Regions from separate parts of the Lysobacter sp. K5869 genome, predicted to be linked through region 1. Evidence: riboswitches for the same ligand, from Rfam matches in the RefSeq annotation. Region 1 holds a riboswitch; the other holds the start of a gene.
What was found. A riboswitch is a leader RNA that binds a small molecule or an ion and turns the genes downstream of it on or off. The one in region 1 is predicted to bind S-adenosylhomocysteine.
Positions count from the first base shown of each region.

Region 2: it holds a riboswitch for S-adenosylhomocysteine, as region 1 does, so the genes downstream of both, ahcY (adenosylhomocysteinase) here and J5226_RS05290 (hypothetical protein) in region 1, are expected to answer to the same signal.

Region 1 is NZ_CP072597.1:1,231,893-1,239,838, reverse strand. Features, by position in the region: gene J5226_RS05305 (ATP-binding protein) at 1-1,701, shown strand, start outside; gene J5226_RS05300 (ankyrin repeat domain-containing protein) at 2,573-3,475, opposite strand; gene ggt (gamma-glutamyltransferase) at 3,600-5,342, shown strand; S-adenosyl-L-homocysteine riboswitch at 5,726-5,803, shown strand; gene J5226_RS05290 (hypothetical protein) at 5,819-6,772, shown strand; gene J5226_RS05285 (gamma-glutamylcyclotransferase family protein) at 6,871-7,218, shown strand; gene J5226_RS05280 (TCR/Tet family MFS transporter) at 7,215-7,946, opposite strand, start outside.
Region 2 is NZ_CP072597.1:5,726,797-5,734,742, forward strand. Features, by position in the region: gene J5226_RS24285 (S8 family peptidase) at 1-364, shown strand, start outside; gene J5226_RS24290 (M35 family metallo-endopeptidase) at 403-1,512, shown strand; gene J5226_RS24295 (hypothetical protein) at 1,757-2,458, shown strand; gene J5226_RS24300 (prolyl oligopeptidase family serine peptidase) at 2,553-5,135, opposite strand; S-adenosyl-L-homocysteine riboswitch at 5,372-5,448, shown strand; gene ahcY (adenosylhomocysteinase) at 5,510-6,940, shown strand; gene J5226_RS24310 (hypothetical protein) at 7,053-7,223, opposite strand; gene J5226_RS24315 (hypothetical protein) at 7,532-7,708, shown strand; gene J5226_RS24320 (YcaO-like family protein) at 7,785-7,946, shown strand, end outside.

The DNA.
Region 1 (7,946 bases):
GCGCTGGTCGCGGTGTCGGCCACCGGCGGCGGCGACGACGAGGCGACCGGTTTGCTGGTGATCGCCGCCGACCTCAGCGCGCTCAAGCGCCTGGAACGCGAACTGCGCGCCAGCGAGGCGCGCGCGCAGGACGCCAGCCGCGCCAAGTCCTCGTTCCTGGCGGCGATGAGCCACGAGATCCGCACGCCGATGATCGGCGTCACCGGCATGATCGAAGTGCTCGCGCATTCGCGCCTGGACGGCGAGCAGCGGCAGGCGCTGGAGGTGATCCAGCAGTCCTCGCAATCGCTGCTGCAGATCATCGGCGACATCCTGGATTTCTCGAAGATCGAAGCCGGCCGGCTGGAACTGGCGCCGGCGCCGGTGGATCTGGCCGCGCTGGTGCGCGCCACCAGCGCGGGCTTCCTCGGCGCGGCCGGCGCGCGCGGGGTGGCGCTGAACTGCGAAGTCGATGCGCGCGTGGCCGCGGCCTATCGCGCCGATGCGCTGCGGCTGCGGCAGATCCTCGGCAACTTCCTGTCCAACGCGGTCAAGTTCACCGAGCGCGGCGCGATCGAAGCCGCCTTGGAATTCGAGGGCAGCGAACCGCCGCTCGCGGGCGAGGACGCGCCGCGCGACCGCCTGTGCCTGCGCGTGAGCGACACCGGCATCGGCATCGACGCCGAGCAGCAACGCCTGCTGTTCCAACCGTTCCAACAAGCCGACGCCGACACCGCGCGGCGCTACGGCGGCACCGGCCTGGGTCTGGCGATCTGCCGGCGCTTGGCCGAACTGATGGGCGGCGAGATCGACCTGCGCAGCGAACCCGGCGCCGGCACTACCTTGCGCCTGCGCGTGAGCCTGCCGCGCGCGCCTGCGCCCCCCGCCGCCGCCGACACCGACGCGGCCGTGCTCGCCGCCGCGCCGCCGGACCCGGAGCGCGCCGCGCGCGAAGGGCGCTTGGTGTTGTTGGTCGACGACCATCCCACCAATCGCCTGGTGATCGCGCGGCAATTGGCCTTGGCCGGCTACGCCTGCGAAACCGCCGACGGCGGCGAAGCCGGCCTGCAGCGCTGGCGCAGCGGCCGCTACGCGTTGGTGCTGACCGACCTGCGCATGCCCGGCGTGGACGGCTACGCGCTGGCGCGGGCGATCCGCGCCGAACAAGCGCAGGCCGGCATCGGCGAGGGCGACGCGCGGCGCACGCCGATCGTGGCGCTGACCGCCTCGGCGCTGAAAGACGAAGCCGATGCGTCGTACGCCGCGGGCATGGACGATTGTCTGGTCAAACCGGTGGCCGCGGCGAAACTCGCGGCCGCGCTGCGGCGTTGGCTGCCGCCGTCCGCGTCCGGCGAAAGCGCCACCGATTCGGCGCTGGCGCCCGGCACCGACCTGGGCCGCGTGCTCGACCTGGACGTGCTGCATTCGCTGCTGGCCGACAGCGGCGGCGGCGATGCCGACGCGGTGCTGGCCGAGTTCCTGGCCGCCGCCGACGAAGACTTCGACGGTTTGCGCGCGGCGGCCGAGGCGCAAGACGCGGTCGCGTTGTCGCGGCACGCGCATCGGCTCAAGGGCGCGGCCTTGTTGATCGGCGCGCAGGAATTGGGCGAAGCGGCGCAGGCGCTGGAGCGGGCGGCGCGGGCGCGGGAGTGGGGGTTGGCGGCGCCGTTGTTGGGGGATGCCGAGGCGGCGTTGCAGCGGTTGCGCAGGTTGCGTGCTTGATCGAGGCGCGCCTTACCCTTTCCCCAATCCTCCCCAACCCAACCTTCCCCTCAAAACCCTCCCCCTACAAACCCTTCCCCGTCATTCCTGCGAAAGCAGGAATCCATTTTGCCGTTGCTATTGCCGTTGCCGTTGTAGTTCGCTTTGACGCATCCCCAAGCAAAGCCCACGTCCCGCAGCCCCGGAGGGCGCGCGCATGGATGCGCACGTGCGCCATGGGGCAGGATGCCCCTTATGGCGCAGCCCCGCGCAACGTCGAGCCCTAGTGGCTCTTGATTCGAAAACAGGGAAAGCGCCTTTCTTTGGTTACTTTCTTTGGCAAGACAAAGAAAGTGACCCGGCCGCTTGCGGACGGAACGCTCTGGATTGTGGCTTGTCGTCACTCGTTGCTGCGTTGAAGGCAAAACCAACGGCAAAGTCAAAATGGATTCCGGCTTTCGCCGGAATGACGGAGTGCGAGCTGCGTTTCTCGCACGTGGCGGAGCACCCCACCCACCGTCATTCCGGCGAAAGCCGGAATCCATTTTGATGTTGCTTTCGCTTTCTCTGGTAAGAGGCGCACGACGACAAGCGAAGATCAAACGCTTAAAGCTTTCGTCCGCAAGCGGCCGAGTTACTTTCTTTGTCTTACCAAAGAAAGTAACCAAAGAAAGGCGCTTTCCCTGTTTTCGAATCAAGAGCCACTAGGTCCAGCACCGGGCGCGGGGCCGCGCCATAAGGGTCATCCTGACCCATGGCGCGCGCGCGCATCCATGCGCGCGCCCTCCGGGGCTGCGGAACGTGGGCCTCGGGTGGGGATGCGTCCGGTCAAAAACCAGAGCAAAGCTAGAGAAAGCAGAGCGCGAACAACAGCAACAGCAACGGCAGAACCTCACTTCCCCGCCGCGTTCTCCAACCCAATCCCCCGCTCCCCCAACCAATCCGCCACCGCCCCCCGCTCCGCCCGCGTCTTCGCATTGAGCAACCGATCCGGACTCATGAACATGTAGCGCTGAAACGTCGCCCCCTGCGCATTGCGCGCCTTCGGGTCCGCCCCCGCCCGCAGCAAGGCCAGGGCATGCCCGAATTCGTTGATCTTCGCCGCCACGTGCAACGGCGTATTCCCCACGCGGTCGGCATGCCCGGGATCGGCGCCGGCGGCGAGCAAGGCGGCGAAATGGTCCGCCCGCTCGGCCGTCAGCGCCGCCGCCAGCGCGTTCGCGCCGGTCACGGTGTTGGGCAGATTCGGATCGACCTTGGCCTCGAGCAACGCGCGCAGATACTTCGGATCGTCGGCCATCGCCGCCAACTGCAATACCGTCGTGCCATCGTCGGCGCCCCGCGCCGGATCGGCGCCGGCGGCGAGCAGCGCGCGCAGGCCGTCCACGCTGCGCTGATACAGCGCCCATTGCAGCACGGTGATGCCGCGCTCGCCGCGCGCGTTCGGGTCCGCGCCGGCGGCCACCAGCGCGCGCACCCGCGCGGCGTCGCCGTCGGCCGCGGCCTGCGCCAAACCTGCGGCGGCCGGTGAGGAAAACGCCTGGCTCGCGCGCATGGCTCGCACTCCGGGTTGGGCGAACGCGGCCGCGGCGCACAGCCACAGGCCGAGGACGGCGGCGAAGCCGCGCGCCGCGATGCTATGCCGGTGGTGGTGGTGCATGCGCGCCTCCGCCTCGCTGCGGTGGGAAGGCCCGATCCTAACCCGCGACGGCGGCGCCGCGCCGGTATCGGCGGCGGGGTTCGCGCCGCCGCGCCCCGTTGCCGCTTCGGGCGATTCCATGTTGCGCAGCCGCATCGCGCCGCTCGTCCTGCGAAATACGCGCGTTCAGCCGGCCGCGAACGGCCGCGCTCGACTTTCGGCCTACTCAGTTCCGCGCCGGCCTGCGCTATCGTCGGACGCTGTCCTGGGGAGTTCCGTCATGCCTTCTTCGATCACCGCCCGGCGCCGCGCGGCGTCGCTGCTCGCGCCGCTGGCGCTGGCGTGCGCCTTCGCCCTCGCGCCGGCCGCGCACGCCGCCGACCGCATCGGCGGCAAGACCTTCGCCACCCGCAGCGAGGTGTACGCGCCGCACGCGATGGCCGCGACCTCGCATCCGCTGACCACGCAGATCGCGCTGGACGTGATGAAGGCCGGCGGCAGCGCGGTCGACGCGGCCATCGCCGCCAACGCCGCGCTCGGGCTGATGGAGCCGACCGGCAACGGCGTCGGCGGCGATCTGTTCGCGATCGTGTGGGATCCGAAAACCAAGAAGCTCTACGGCTACAACGGCTCCGGCCGCTCGCCCCAGTCGCTGAGCCTGGCCGAATTCCAAAAGCGCGGGCTCAAGGAAATCCCGCCGCACGGCCCGCTGCCGGTGACCGTGCCCGGCGCCGTCGACGGCTGGTTCGCGCTGCACGAGCGCTTCGGCCGCAAGCCGATGGCCGAGAACCTCGCGCCGGCGATCCGCTACGCGCGCGAAGGCCATCCGGTGCACGAGGTGATCGCGTACTACTGGAACGCCTCGGTGCCGCGCCTGTCGAAGTGGCCGGGCTTCAAGGAACAGTTCACCATCGACGGCCGCGCACCGCGCACCGGCGAGATGTGGAAGAACCCCAACCTCGCCCACACCCTCGAACAGATCGCCCAGGGCGGGCGCGACGCGTTCTACAAGGGCGACATCGCCCGCACCGTCGGCGCTTACTTCAAGGCCAACGGCGGCTATCTGAGCTACGAGGACATGGCCGCGCACCACGGCGAGTGGGTCGAGCCGGTCAGCAGCAATTACCGCGGCTACGATGTCTGGGAACTGCCGCCGAACGGGCAAGGCATCGCCGCGCTGCAGATCCTCAATATTCTCGAAGGCTACGACCTGAAGTCGTACGGCTTCGGCAGCGTCGAGCACGTGCACCTGTTCGCCGAGGCCAAGAAGCTCGCCTTCGCCGACCGAGCGCGCTGGTACGCCGATCCGGCGTTCGAAAAGCGCTCGCCGGTCGCCAAGCTGATCTCCAAGGACTACGCCGCGCAACGGCGCAAGCAGATCTCGCTGGACAAGGTGCTCAAGGAAGCGCAGCCGGCGACGCCCGCGCAGCTCGACCAGGGCGACACCATTTACATGACCGTGGCCGATGCCGACGGCATGATGGTGTCGCTGATCCAGTCCAACTACCGCGGCATGGGCAGCGGCATGGCGCCGCCGGGGCTGGGCTTCATCTTCCAGGACCGCGGCGAGCAGTTCGTGCTCAAGGAAGGCCACCCGAACTCGTTCGCGCCCGGCAAGCGGCCGTTCCACACCATCATTCCCGCGTTCGTGACCAAGGACGGCAAGCCGTGGCTGTCGTTCGGGGTGATGGGCGGCGCGATGCAGCCGCAGGGCCACGCCCAGATCGTCATGAATCTGATCGACTTCGGCATGAACCTGCAGGAAGCCGGCGACGCGCCGCGCATCCAGCACGACGGCTCGACCGAACCGGCCGGGCAGATGGTGGCGATGAGCGACGGCGGCGAACTCGATCTGGAAACCGGCTTCTCCTACGAGACCGTGCGCGAACTGGTGCGGCGCGGGCACAGCGTGCGCTTCGCGCTGGGGCCGTACGGCGGGTATCAGGCGATCATGGTCAATCCGAACGGCGGCTACATCGGCGCGAGCGAGTCGCGCAAAGACGGGCAGGCGGCGGGGTATTGAGCGCCGCCTCGCAGGTAGGAGCGGCGTAAGCCGCGATCGCGGGGGCGCGGCTACGACGAAAGTCGCGTCGTAGCCGCGATGTCGCGGTCGCAGCTCACGCAGCTCCTACACTCGCCCCCTGTAGGAGCTGCGCAAGCTGCGACCGCGAACTCCTAACAACGACGAACCCCGCCTACCGCCGCACCGCACCGCACCGCACCGCACCGCACCGCACCGCACCGCGAAAAATTTTCGCGCGCCCCCAACCGACCCCGCGAAGGTTTCGCTATTTCGCCCCACGCGCGAATTCCGCGTTGACAGCCCGCCGCATCGCAGCGAACACTGCGCCGGCATCGCGACGCGATGCATCCACTGCGCGAACGCCGACACGGCGCCGCGCGTCCGGATCCGAGGGGTGCTGCGACGGGGCCGACGCTCCGCCACGCTCGGGCCGCGATGCCGAGCAAGGGCGCCCTCCCGATCATCCTGGAGGCGTCATGCCTGTTTCCGATCCGCACTCGTTCGTCACCGATCCGCACGCGCCGGGCTTCGCGCGCTTCGATCCCCCGCTCTCGCTCGCCCTGGTCGTCTCCGACGTCCAACCCGAACCGCACGAAGACGACGCCGGCCTGATCGCCGCGTTGCGCGCGCACGGCATCCACGTCCACGCCCGCATCTGGAGCGATCCGGCGGTGGATTGGGCCGCGCACGATGCGCTGCTGGTGCGCAGCACCTGGGATTACTTCGAACGCTACACCGAGTTCCTGCAGTGGTATCAGCGCATCGAGGCGCTGCGTCGCCCGATCGCCAATCCGCTGCCGCTGCTGGTGTGGAACAGCGACAAGCGCTATTTGCTCGAACTCGCCGCGCAAGGCGTGGCGATCATTCCGACCGTGCACGCGCGCGGCGGCGAGCTCGACGCCGCGCTGGCGCCGTTGCAGGGCGAGGTGGTGGTCAAGCCCAGCGTCAGCGGCGGCGCCTGGAACACGGTGCGCGGGCGCATCGGCGACGAGGCCTTCGCTCAAGCCGTGGCGCGATTGCCGCGCGAGCTGGATTACCTGATCCAGCCGTTCGTGCCGCAAGTGGTCGAGGAAGGCGAGTGGTCGCTGCTGTTCTTCGGCGGCCTCTACAGCCATGCCGTGCTGAAGAAGCCGGCGCAGGACGATTACCGCGTGCAGACCTACTACGGCGGCACGGCGGCGGTCACCGAGCCGCCCGCGCCGCTGTTGGCCTCGGCGCGGCGCGCGCTCGACGCGGTGGCGGCGCTGGGCTATCGCGATCATGCGTATGTGCGCGTGGACGGCGTGGTGGTCGAGGGCGAGTTCCAGCTGATGGAGCTGGAGTTCATCGAACCGTTCCTGCATCTGGCCGCGCACCCGCCGGCCGCGCGCTTGTTCGCCGCGCAGCTGGCGCAGCGTTGGTCGGCGTTGCGCGAGACCGCCGCGGCCTGAACGGCCGCGCACCGCACCGTCGTCGGCCGCGCGCGGCGATTGCGCGCGCGGCCGGCGCCGCTTAGCGTTCCGGTTCACGCACCGACGACGACATCGCCATGAGCGCCGCCCACGATCAACGTTTGTTTTCCTACGGCACCCTGCAATTGCCGGCCGTGCAGCAGGCCACCTTCGGCCGCTTGCTGCACGGCGAAGCCGACGCCTTGGTCGGCTTCCGCCGCGCGATGGTGAAGATCGAAGACCCGCAGGTCGTCGCCACCAGCGGCGAAACCCATCACCCCATCGTCGAGCCCAGCGGCGACGACGCCGACCGCGTCGCCGGCACGGTGTTCGCGATCAGCGCCGAGGAACTGGCGCGCGCCGACGCGTACGAAGTCGACGACTACCGCCGCGTCGAGGCCATGCTGGCCTCGGGCGGCCGCGCCTGGGTGTACGTGAAGGCTTAACCGGCCGCCGCCGCGTCGGCGGATTCGTCGCCGCCGGCCGCCGCGCGCGGGCCGCGCAGCAAGGCGCGCAGCGCCGGCACGCACGGCAGGTACAGCGCCGCGCCGATCACCCACACCCAGCCGTCCCAATGGCCGGCGCCGGCGACGTAGACCGCGCCGAACAGCAGCGGGCCGATCACCGCGGCGAGACTGGCGAGGCTGGCGAGCACGCCTTGCAGCGCGCCTTGGCGGGCTTCGTCGGTGCGTTCGCTCGACATCGCCAGCAAGGCCGGCCCGCCGATGCCGCCGCCGGCGGCGAGCAACAAGCCCGGCGCCAGCGTGGCGACGCTGCGGGCGAAGGCGAAGGCCAGATAGCCGAGCACGTCGGAAATCACCCCGCCGAGCAAGGTCTTGGCCGGGCCGAAACGTTCGCTGATGCGGCCGGTGGCGAAGGCCTGGAACAGCGAGTGGATGACGCCGAACGCGGCCAGCGACAGGCCGACCGCGGTCGGGTTCCAGCCGAAACGGTCGTGGCCGTAGATCGCCCACAGCGTGCCCGGCACCTGCCCGGCCAGCTGCATCGCCAGATACAGCCACAGCAGCGGCGCCAGATCCGGCAGGCGGCTCAGCTCGCGCAGCGAATGCCACGGCGCCAGCTCGCGCAGCGAGGGCGCGCGCGCCGGGGCGGCGTCGCGGGCGCGCGGCGGCTCGGGCAGCGCCAGCCACGCCAAAGCGAAGTTCAACAGCGC
Region 2 (7,946 bases), 1.5 Mb from region 1:
CTCCGACTGCTATCCGGCCGAGTACCCGAACCCGAACGTGCTGTCGGTGACCGCGCTGCGTTCGGACGGCTCGCAGATCTACAGCTACGGGTCCACCACCATCGACATCGGCGCGCCGGGCTACGGCATCTGGTCGACGGTGCCGGTGTCGTCGAAGGGCAAGATCGTGCCGGGCTACGCGAGCTACAACGGCACCTCGATGGCGACCCCGCACGTGACCGGCGCGGTCGCGCTGTACGCGTCCTCGCATCCGGGCGCGAGCGCCGCCGACATCAAGGCCGCGATCCTGAGCTCGGCCATCGCCACGCCTTCGCTGAGCGGCAAGACCGTCAGTGGCGGCCGCCTCAACGCGGGCGGCTTCTGAGCCGCGCCGACCGACGAACGTCTAAGGAAACCATCGCAATGAAATCGTCCAACGTATTCGCCGTCGCCGCCTGCACCGCCCTGCTCGGCGGCGCCATCGCCGCGGTGGGCGCCGCGCCCGGCGGAGCCGCCGGCAAGCCCAGCCCGCTGCGCATCGGCCTGATGGCCGTGCCCGACGCCGCCGGCGCCTTCAGCGGCAAGGTCGAAGTCAGCGTCACCAACACCAGCCGCCACACCGCGCGCGTGCCTAAGTGGCAACTGCCATCCGAACTGACCCAGGCCAAGCTGTTCCGCATCAGCCGCGACGGCGAAGCGGTGCAGTACACCGGCCCGCTGATCAAGCGCGGCCTGCCGCAGGCCGAGGACTTCGCGATCCTGCGCGCCGGCGAAACCTTGCGCGCGGTGGTCGACCTGTCGCAGGCCTACGATCTTTCGCGCGGCGGCCAGTACACCGTCGCGCTGGATTCGCCGCTGCAGTTCGCCTCGCTGTCCGACGGCAGCCTGCTGCGCCAGAGCAACGGCCTGCCGCAAGTCGCGCGCAGCGCGCCGCTGAGCCTGTGGGTGAACGCCAAGGGCGGCGGCAACACCGCCCAAGGCAAGCCCGGCGGCGGCGGCACCGGCTCGAGCGTGGTCAACGGCGTATCGTACAAGGGCTGCAGCGCGACCCAGATCGACAGCATCGGCAGCGCCGTGGTCGCCGCGCGCGGCTACGCGGAAAACGCCAAGGGCTACCTCGGCGCCGGCACCGTCGGCCCGCGCTACACCACTTGGTTCGGCGCCTACACCTCGCAGCGCTACGCCACCGCCAGCCAGCACTTCGTCGCCATCGACGCGGCGCTGGACCAGAACAACGGCGAGATCACGGTGAACTGCGGCTGCAATCAGCGCTACTACGCCTACGTGTATCCGAACCAGCCGTACGAGATCTTCGTGTGCAAGACCTTCTGGACCGCGCCGTTGACCGGCACCGATTCCAAGGCCGGCACCCTGATCCACGAAACCAGCCACTTCACCGTGGTGGCCGGCACCGACGATCACGTCTACGGCCAGTCCGGCGCCAAGAACCTCGCGTTGACCGATCCGGCCAGCGCGCTCGACAACGCCGACAGCCACGAGTACTTCGCCGAAAACACCCCGGCGCAGAACTGAATCTCGGCCGCGACGGCAGGCCCGCGGGCGACCGCGGGCCTGTCCGTTTGCGGGCCGCGGGCGCGACGGCGTTCAGCCGCGGGCCGGTTCGCGCTCACCTCGCGCGGACGAAGCGCAACGCCCTCGCAATCGTGTGCGCCGCGACCGCCCGTTCGCCCCCGCGCGCCGCTATGCTCCGCGCACGGCGCCGTCCGCCCCCCACGGCGGCACCCGACCGCCACCGCACGACGACGAGGTGCACGCAATGCGCAATGCCCCGCACAACCCGACACGAACCCGTTTCCAGCGCATCGGCTATGGCCTGCTGCTCGGCCTGAGCCTGGCCGCGTCCGTCCAGGCCCAGACCATCGGCTACAACATCCGCACCGGCGACGTCTGGGTCGACACCCGCCTGGGCGAGATCAACGACTACGGCCGCCGCTACCGCGATCCCTTCGTCGACGAGATGACCGGCTACTACGGCGCGCCGCGCTCGCTGGTGGACGAACTGCTCGACCGCCGCCGCTGGGCGCCGGGCGACGTGTACTACGCCTGCGCCCTCGCCCATTCGCTCGGTCGTCCTTGCCAGGACGTTGTGCGCGAATACGACCGCAACCCGGGCCAAGGCTGGGGCGCGGTCGCTCAACGCATGGGCATCAAGCCCGGCTCGCCTGCGTTCCACGCGCTCAAGCGCGGCGCGGTGCGGACCTACGACCACTGGGGTTATCCGATCCGCGTCGATCAGAGCGTGCGGGTGAACTGGGCCGAGCACGGGCCGGGGCGCGGCAAGGGACACGGCAAGGACAAAAAGCACGGCGGTCCCAAGCACCACGGCGACGGCGACTCTTGGCGCGACGACGATTACGACGGCGACGACCGCGGGCACGGCAACGGGCATGGCAACGGCCGCGGTCATGGCAACGGCAATGGCAACGGAAAAGGGCACGGCAACGGCAAGAACCACTGACGCCGCCGTGCGCGCCCGCGCGCCATCGCGATGACGAAACGAAAAACGCCGGCCCGAGGGCCGGCGTTTTTTTTTACGCAAACACGCGCCGCGCTTACTTCGCCGCCTTCGTCCCCTGCCCCGCCTCGGGCTTGGCGTTCTTGACGTAAGTCTCCAGCCAGCGGTTGGTCTCCGCCAGCATGTGCAGAATCGATTCGCGCGCGCGATAGCCGTGGCTTTCGTTCGGCAGCATCACCAGCCGCGCCTTGCCGCCCAGGCCCTTGATCGCCGCGTACATGCGCTCGCTCTGGATCGGGAAAGTGCCGGAGTTGTTGTCCTGCTCGCCGTGGATCAACAGCAGCGGGTCCTTGATCTTGTCGGCGAAGTTGAACGGCGACATCGCCTCGTAAGTCGGCTGCGCCTGCCAGTAATTGCGCTCCTCGGCCTGGAAACCGAACGGGGTCAAGGTGCGGTTGTAGGCGCCGCTGCGGGCGATGCCGGCCTTGAACAAGCGCGTGTGCGCGAGCAGGTTCGCGGTCATGAAGGCGCCGTAGGAATGGCCGCTGATCGCGATGCGGTTGCGGTCGGCGACGCCGCGCCGCACCACTTCGTCCACCGCCGCCTGCGCGCTGGCGGTGAGTTGGGCGATGTAGGTGTCGTTGGGCTCGCGCTCGCCTTCGCCGACGATCGGCATGGTCGGGTTGTCGAGCACCGCGTAGCCCATCGCCAGATACGGCAGCGGCCCCCAATAGCTGACCGCGTTGAACTCGTACGGCGAGCCGATCACCTGGCTGGCCGCGTCCGCGCTCTTGAACTCGGCCGGATAGGCGTACATCAGCATCGGCAGCGGGCCGTCGCGCTTGGCGTCGTAGCCCGGCGGCAGATACAGGTTGGCGGTGAGCTCGACGCCGTCGTTGCGCTTGTAGCGGATCAGTTCCTTCTTGATGTCGCGCAACTGCGGCGTGGGATGCGGGAAGTGGGTCAGCGCCACCGGCGCGGCGTCGCCGCCGAGTTCGCGCCGCTGCAGGTTCGCCGGTTCCGTCGGCGATTCGCGCATCGTCAGCGCGCGCGTGGCCGCATCGTCGAGCACCGCCAGCGGCCGCTCGAAGTACGGCGCCTGCGATTGGAACAAGCGGGTGCGGCGCTTGTCGCTCAGATCCAGGCGGTCGAGGAACGGACGCTCGCCTTCGGCGGACGCGCCTTCGCCGATGTAGTACAGGCTGTTGCCGTCGGCGCTGGTGAGCAGGCGCTCGCCGCCGCCGGCGTCCATCACCGTCACCGGCTGGCCCGGATCGTTGTAGCGGTCTTCGCTGCTGCCGTCGCGCAGCAGTTCCGGCGCGCGGTCGCCGTGATCGGGCGCGATCCGCCACTGGCGGATCTTGCGGGTCTTCCACCAGAACTCGTCGATCAGCGCCAGCTCGCCGCTGCCCCAATGCGCGCCCTCGAAGCGCGCGCCGAGCCGCGCCAGCGTCTGCGGCGGCTTGTCGAACGGCGCGGCCTGCATGAACACCGCGTCGCGGATCTCGACCGCGCGCGCCGGGTCGCCGCCGTCCTGCGCCTCGGCCCACACCAGCGTGGCCGGCGCGTCGCCGCGCCACTGCACCTCGCGCGGGCCGGTCGGCACCGCGTCGTTGCCGGTCGGCAGGCCGTCCACCAGCGGCAGGCGCGCGATTTCGTATTCGAAGCGGCCGTTGCCGTCGAGCACTTCGACCCGGCGCGCGAACATGTCGGCCGGCACCAGATACGAGAACGGCCGCTCCAGGCGCGTGGTCAGCACATGGCGGCCGTCGGGCGAGACCGAGGCGCGCATGAACAAGTCCGGCGCGCCGAGCTTGGTCGTTTGCCCGGCCAGATCCACGCTCGCCAATTGCGAACGCAGGTAATAGGCGAACAGGCGCGCATCGCTCTCGTTGCGCAGCAGATCCTGATAGGTGCGCACTTGCCGCACGCCGCCGCCGGACTGGCTTTCCTGCGTGGCCGGGCCGCTCGGCGCGGCGGCCGCGGCCGGCGCTTCGCCCTGATCGTCGGGCTGCAGGCGCACCAGCAGACGGCGGCTGTCGGGCATCCATTCGTAGCCGCGGCCGGCGACGGTGTTGAGGCCGGAGACGAGCTTGCGCGCGCGCCGGGTTTCCAGTTCCACCAGCCACAGCTCGTTGGCGCCGCTGGCGGCGTCGACGCGGTTGAACGCGAGCCAGCGCTGATCGGGCGACCATTGCAGCGTCGCCAGCGACAGCGGCGACGGCAAACCCTCGATCGGCACGGTCTTGCCGCTGGCGATCTCCAGCAGTTCCAAACCGCTGCCGAAACTGAAACGGCTGGCCGCGCGCACGCGCGGATGGATGCGCATGCCGGCGAGCTTGAGCTCGGGTTGCGCGACCACCTCGATGCCCGGCAGCGACGGCGTGCGCACCATCGACACCAGATCGCGATGCGGGCTGATCGACAGCTGCGGCGGACGCGGCGCATCGACGATGGCTTGCAGCGGCTTGGGCGGCAGTTGATAGCCCTCGCCCCACGCGCTCGCGGCGGCCGGCGCGGCGGCGGCGGTTTTGCCGGCCTTGGCCGCCGGCGCGGCCTGCGCCGACAGACACAGCGCCAGCGCCGCCGGCAGCAACAGCCGCGCGATCGACGCCGGCGAACGGCGGCCGCGGGGCGGCGTGGAAAGGCGGCGGGCGAAGCGGCGCGCGGGCGAATTCATGCGGATCGGTCCTCGGATGCGGAGATATCGGAACGCGCGCCGCCCGCGGCCGTCCGCGTCGCGGCCGGCGGCGATGCGCGGCCGCGCTCCCCGTCCCGAGCTTAGCCGGCCCGCGCGCCGCCGCGCCTATGCCGATGGGGGCGGTTCGCGCCGCGCGCCGCGACGGCGGTCGCGTTCAGCCTCGCGCTCGCCCGTCTTTGGGCGGGCGTCGGCCCCGCGATATACTTCGCGCTCAGCCCGCCGAGGGGCGCTGCGACCGTGACGGACACGGCCAGGCTCGGCGAGGCGCAGGTCCCAACGGCGCCCGGTTTGAGTCTTCGCGACTCGCCGGACCCGGCATCCCGCCGGCTCCCCCCGCACTGGAGCTAATCCGCATGAACGCTGTACCCAAGACCTTCTCGACCGAAGGCGATTACAAGGTCGCCGACATTTCCCTGGCCGACTGGGGCCGCAAGGAAATCGACATCGCCGAGCACGAAATGCCGGGCCTGATGTCGATCCGCAAGAAGTACGCCGCCGCGCAATCGCTCAAGGGCGTGCGCGTGACCGGCTCGCTGCACATGACCATCCAGACCGCGGTGCTGATCGAGACCCTGCGCGACCTCGGCGCCGACGTGCGCTGGGCCTCGTGCAACATCTTCTCGACCCAGGACCACGCCGCCGCGGCGATCGCCGCCAGCGGCACCCCGGTGTTCGCCTGGAAGGGCGAGTCGCTGGAGGAATACTGGGACTGCACCCTCGCCGCGCTGAGCTTCCCCAACGGCCAGGGCCCGGAGCTGGTCGTCGACGACGGCGGCGACGTGACCCTGCTGATCCACAAGGGCTATGAGCTCGAGAACGGCGACGGCTGGGTCAACACCCCGTCGGGCAACCACGAAGAGCAAGTCATCAAGAACCTGCTCAAGCGCGTCCACGCCGAGCGCCCGGGCTTCTGGCACGAAGTGGTCAAGCATTGGAAGGGCGTCTCGGAAGAGACCACCACCGGCGTGCACCGCCTGTACCAGCTGGCCGAAGCCGGCACCCTGCTGATCCCGGCGATCAACGTCAACGACTCGGTCACCAAGTCCAAGTTCGACAACCTCTACGGCTGCCGCGAGTCGCTGGCCGACGGCCTCAAGCGCGCGATGGACGTGATGCTGGCCGGCAAGGTCGCGGTGGTGTGCGGCTACGGCGACGTCGGCAAGGGCTCGGCCCACTCGCTGCGCGCTTACGGCGCCCGCGTCGTGGTCACCGAGATCGACCCGATCAACGCGCTGCAGGCGGCGATGGAAGGCTTCGAGGTCAACACCGTCGAAAGCACCCTGGGCCGCGGCGACATCTACGTCACCACCACCGGCAACAAGGACGTGCTGACCCTGGACCACATGTCGAAGATGAAGGACCAGGCCATCGTCTGCAACATCGGCCACTTCGACAACGAGATCCAGGTCGACGCGCTGAACGCGTCGGGCGCCAAGCGCCTGAACATCAAGCCGCAGGTCGACAAGTACACCTTCGCCAACGGCAACTCGATCTTCCTGCTGGCCGAAGGCCGCCTGGTCAACCTCGGCTGCGCCACCGGCCACCCGAGCTTCGTGATGTCGAACTCGTTCTCCAACCAGACCCTCGCCCAGATCGACCTGTGGGCGAACAAGGACAGCTACGAGCCGAAGGTCTACATCCTGCCGAAGAAGCTCGACGAGGAAGTCGCGCGTCTGCACCTGGAAAAGATCGGCGTGAAGCTGACCACGCTGACCGACGAGCAGGCCCAGTACCTGGGCGTGTCGGTGGACGGTCCGTACAAGCCGGATCATTACCGCTACTGATCGGTTCGCCTTCGGGCGCTATCGACGCAACGAAATCGGGCGCCTTGGGCGCCCGATTTCGTTGCGGCCGTCGATCGGGGAGCCGGCGTCGGCCGCGCCCCCGCGGCGCGCATCAGGGCCGCTTGCCGCGCCTGCGCGCATACAAGGCCCCGGCGAGCGGCGCGTACACCGCCAACAGCCACATCAACGACGTAAGCTCGAAAGCCACGACGATCAGCGCAAGCGTCACGCCGATCCCGCCAGCGACCGCGAGGACGAGCGTATCGGTGAATGCGGTTTTCATGCGATCCGTTCCTCGCTCCAGACGGCGCCGACGCTGGGTCTTGTCTACTACGGCGCCGGCCGCTCCCGCAACTCACGCCGCCCGGACTCGGTTGCGTCGCGTCTCCCATAGGCCGCGCGCCGCCTCCGTCGGTCGCCTCGTCCCCCGGCCGACGGGCCGTTTGTGATCCCGATCACTGACCGCTCAGCGCCGCCGCCCGAGCCTGGACCCGCAGCCGCCGGCTGCGGCACAAGGACGAACCGCAGGCCCGGCGCCATCGCGTCCGGCGTAACGTCCTTGGGCCTCCTTCGAACCACAGGAGTCGCATCATGGGCAACGAGCGTCCCGCAGTGATCAAGACCGTGCTTCAGAAAGGATCGGCCATTCCGGCCAGCGAAGCCCTGCGCGCCAACAGCGCCTCGGCCGCCGAGTTCAAGGCCGCGATGGTCGAACTCAACGCCCCGACGGCGCAGGAACAGTCCTTCCTCGACGAGTTCGCCAAGTAAGCGGCCCGCGCCGCCGGCGCGTGGCGCGCGTTCGCGCGCGCCACGCGTTCGCCGTCCACGCATCGGAGCAGCGACGATGATTCCGTACGAACGCGAGCGCAGCCTCGACGACGCCGACCGCATCCTGCGCGAATGCATCGCGCGCCGCGGCTGGTGCGTCGACACCGACCGCTTGGGCGAGGGCTTGGTCACGGCCAAATGCTTCCTGCTCGACGCCGACGGCCAGGTGCTGAGCTTC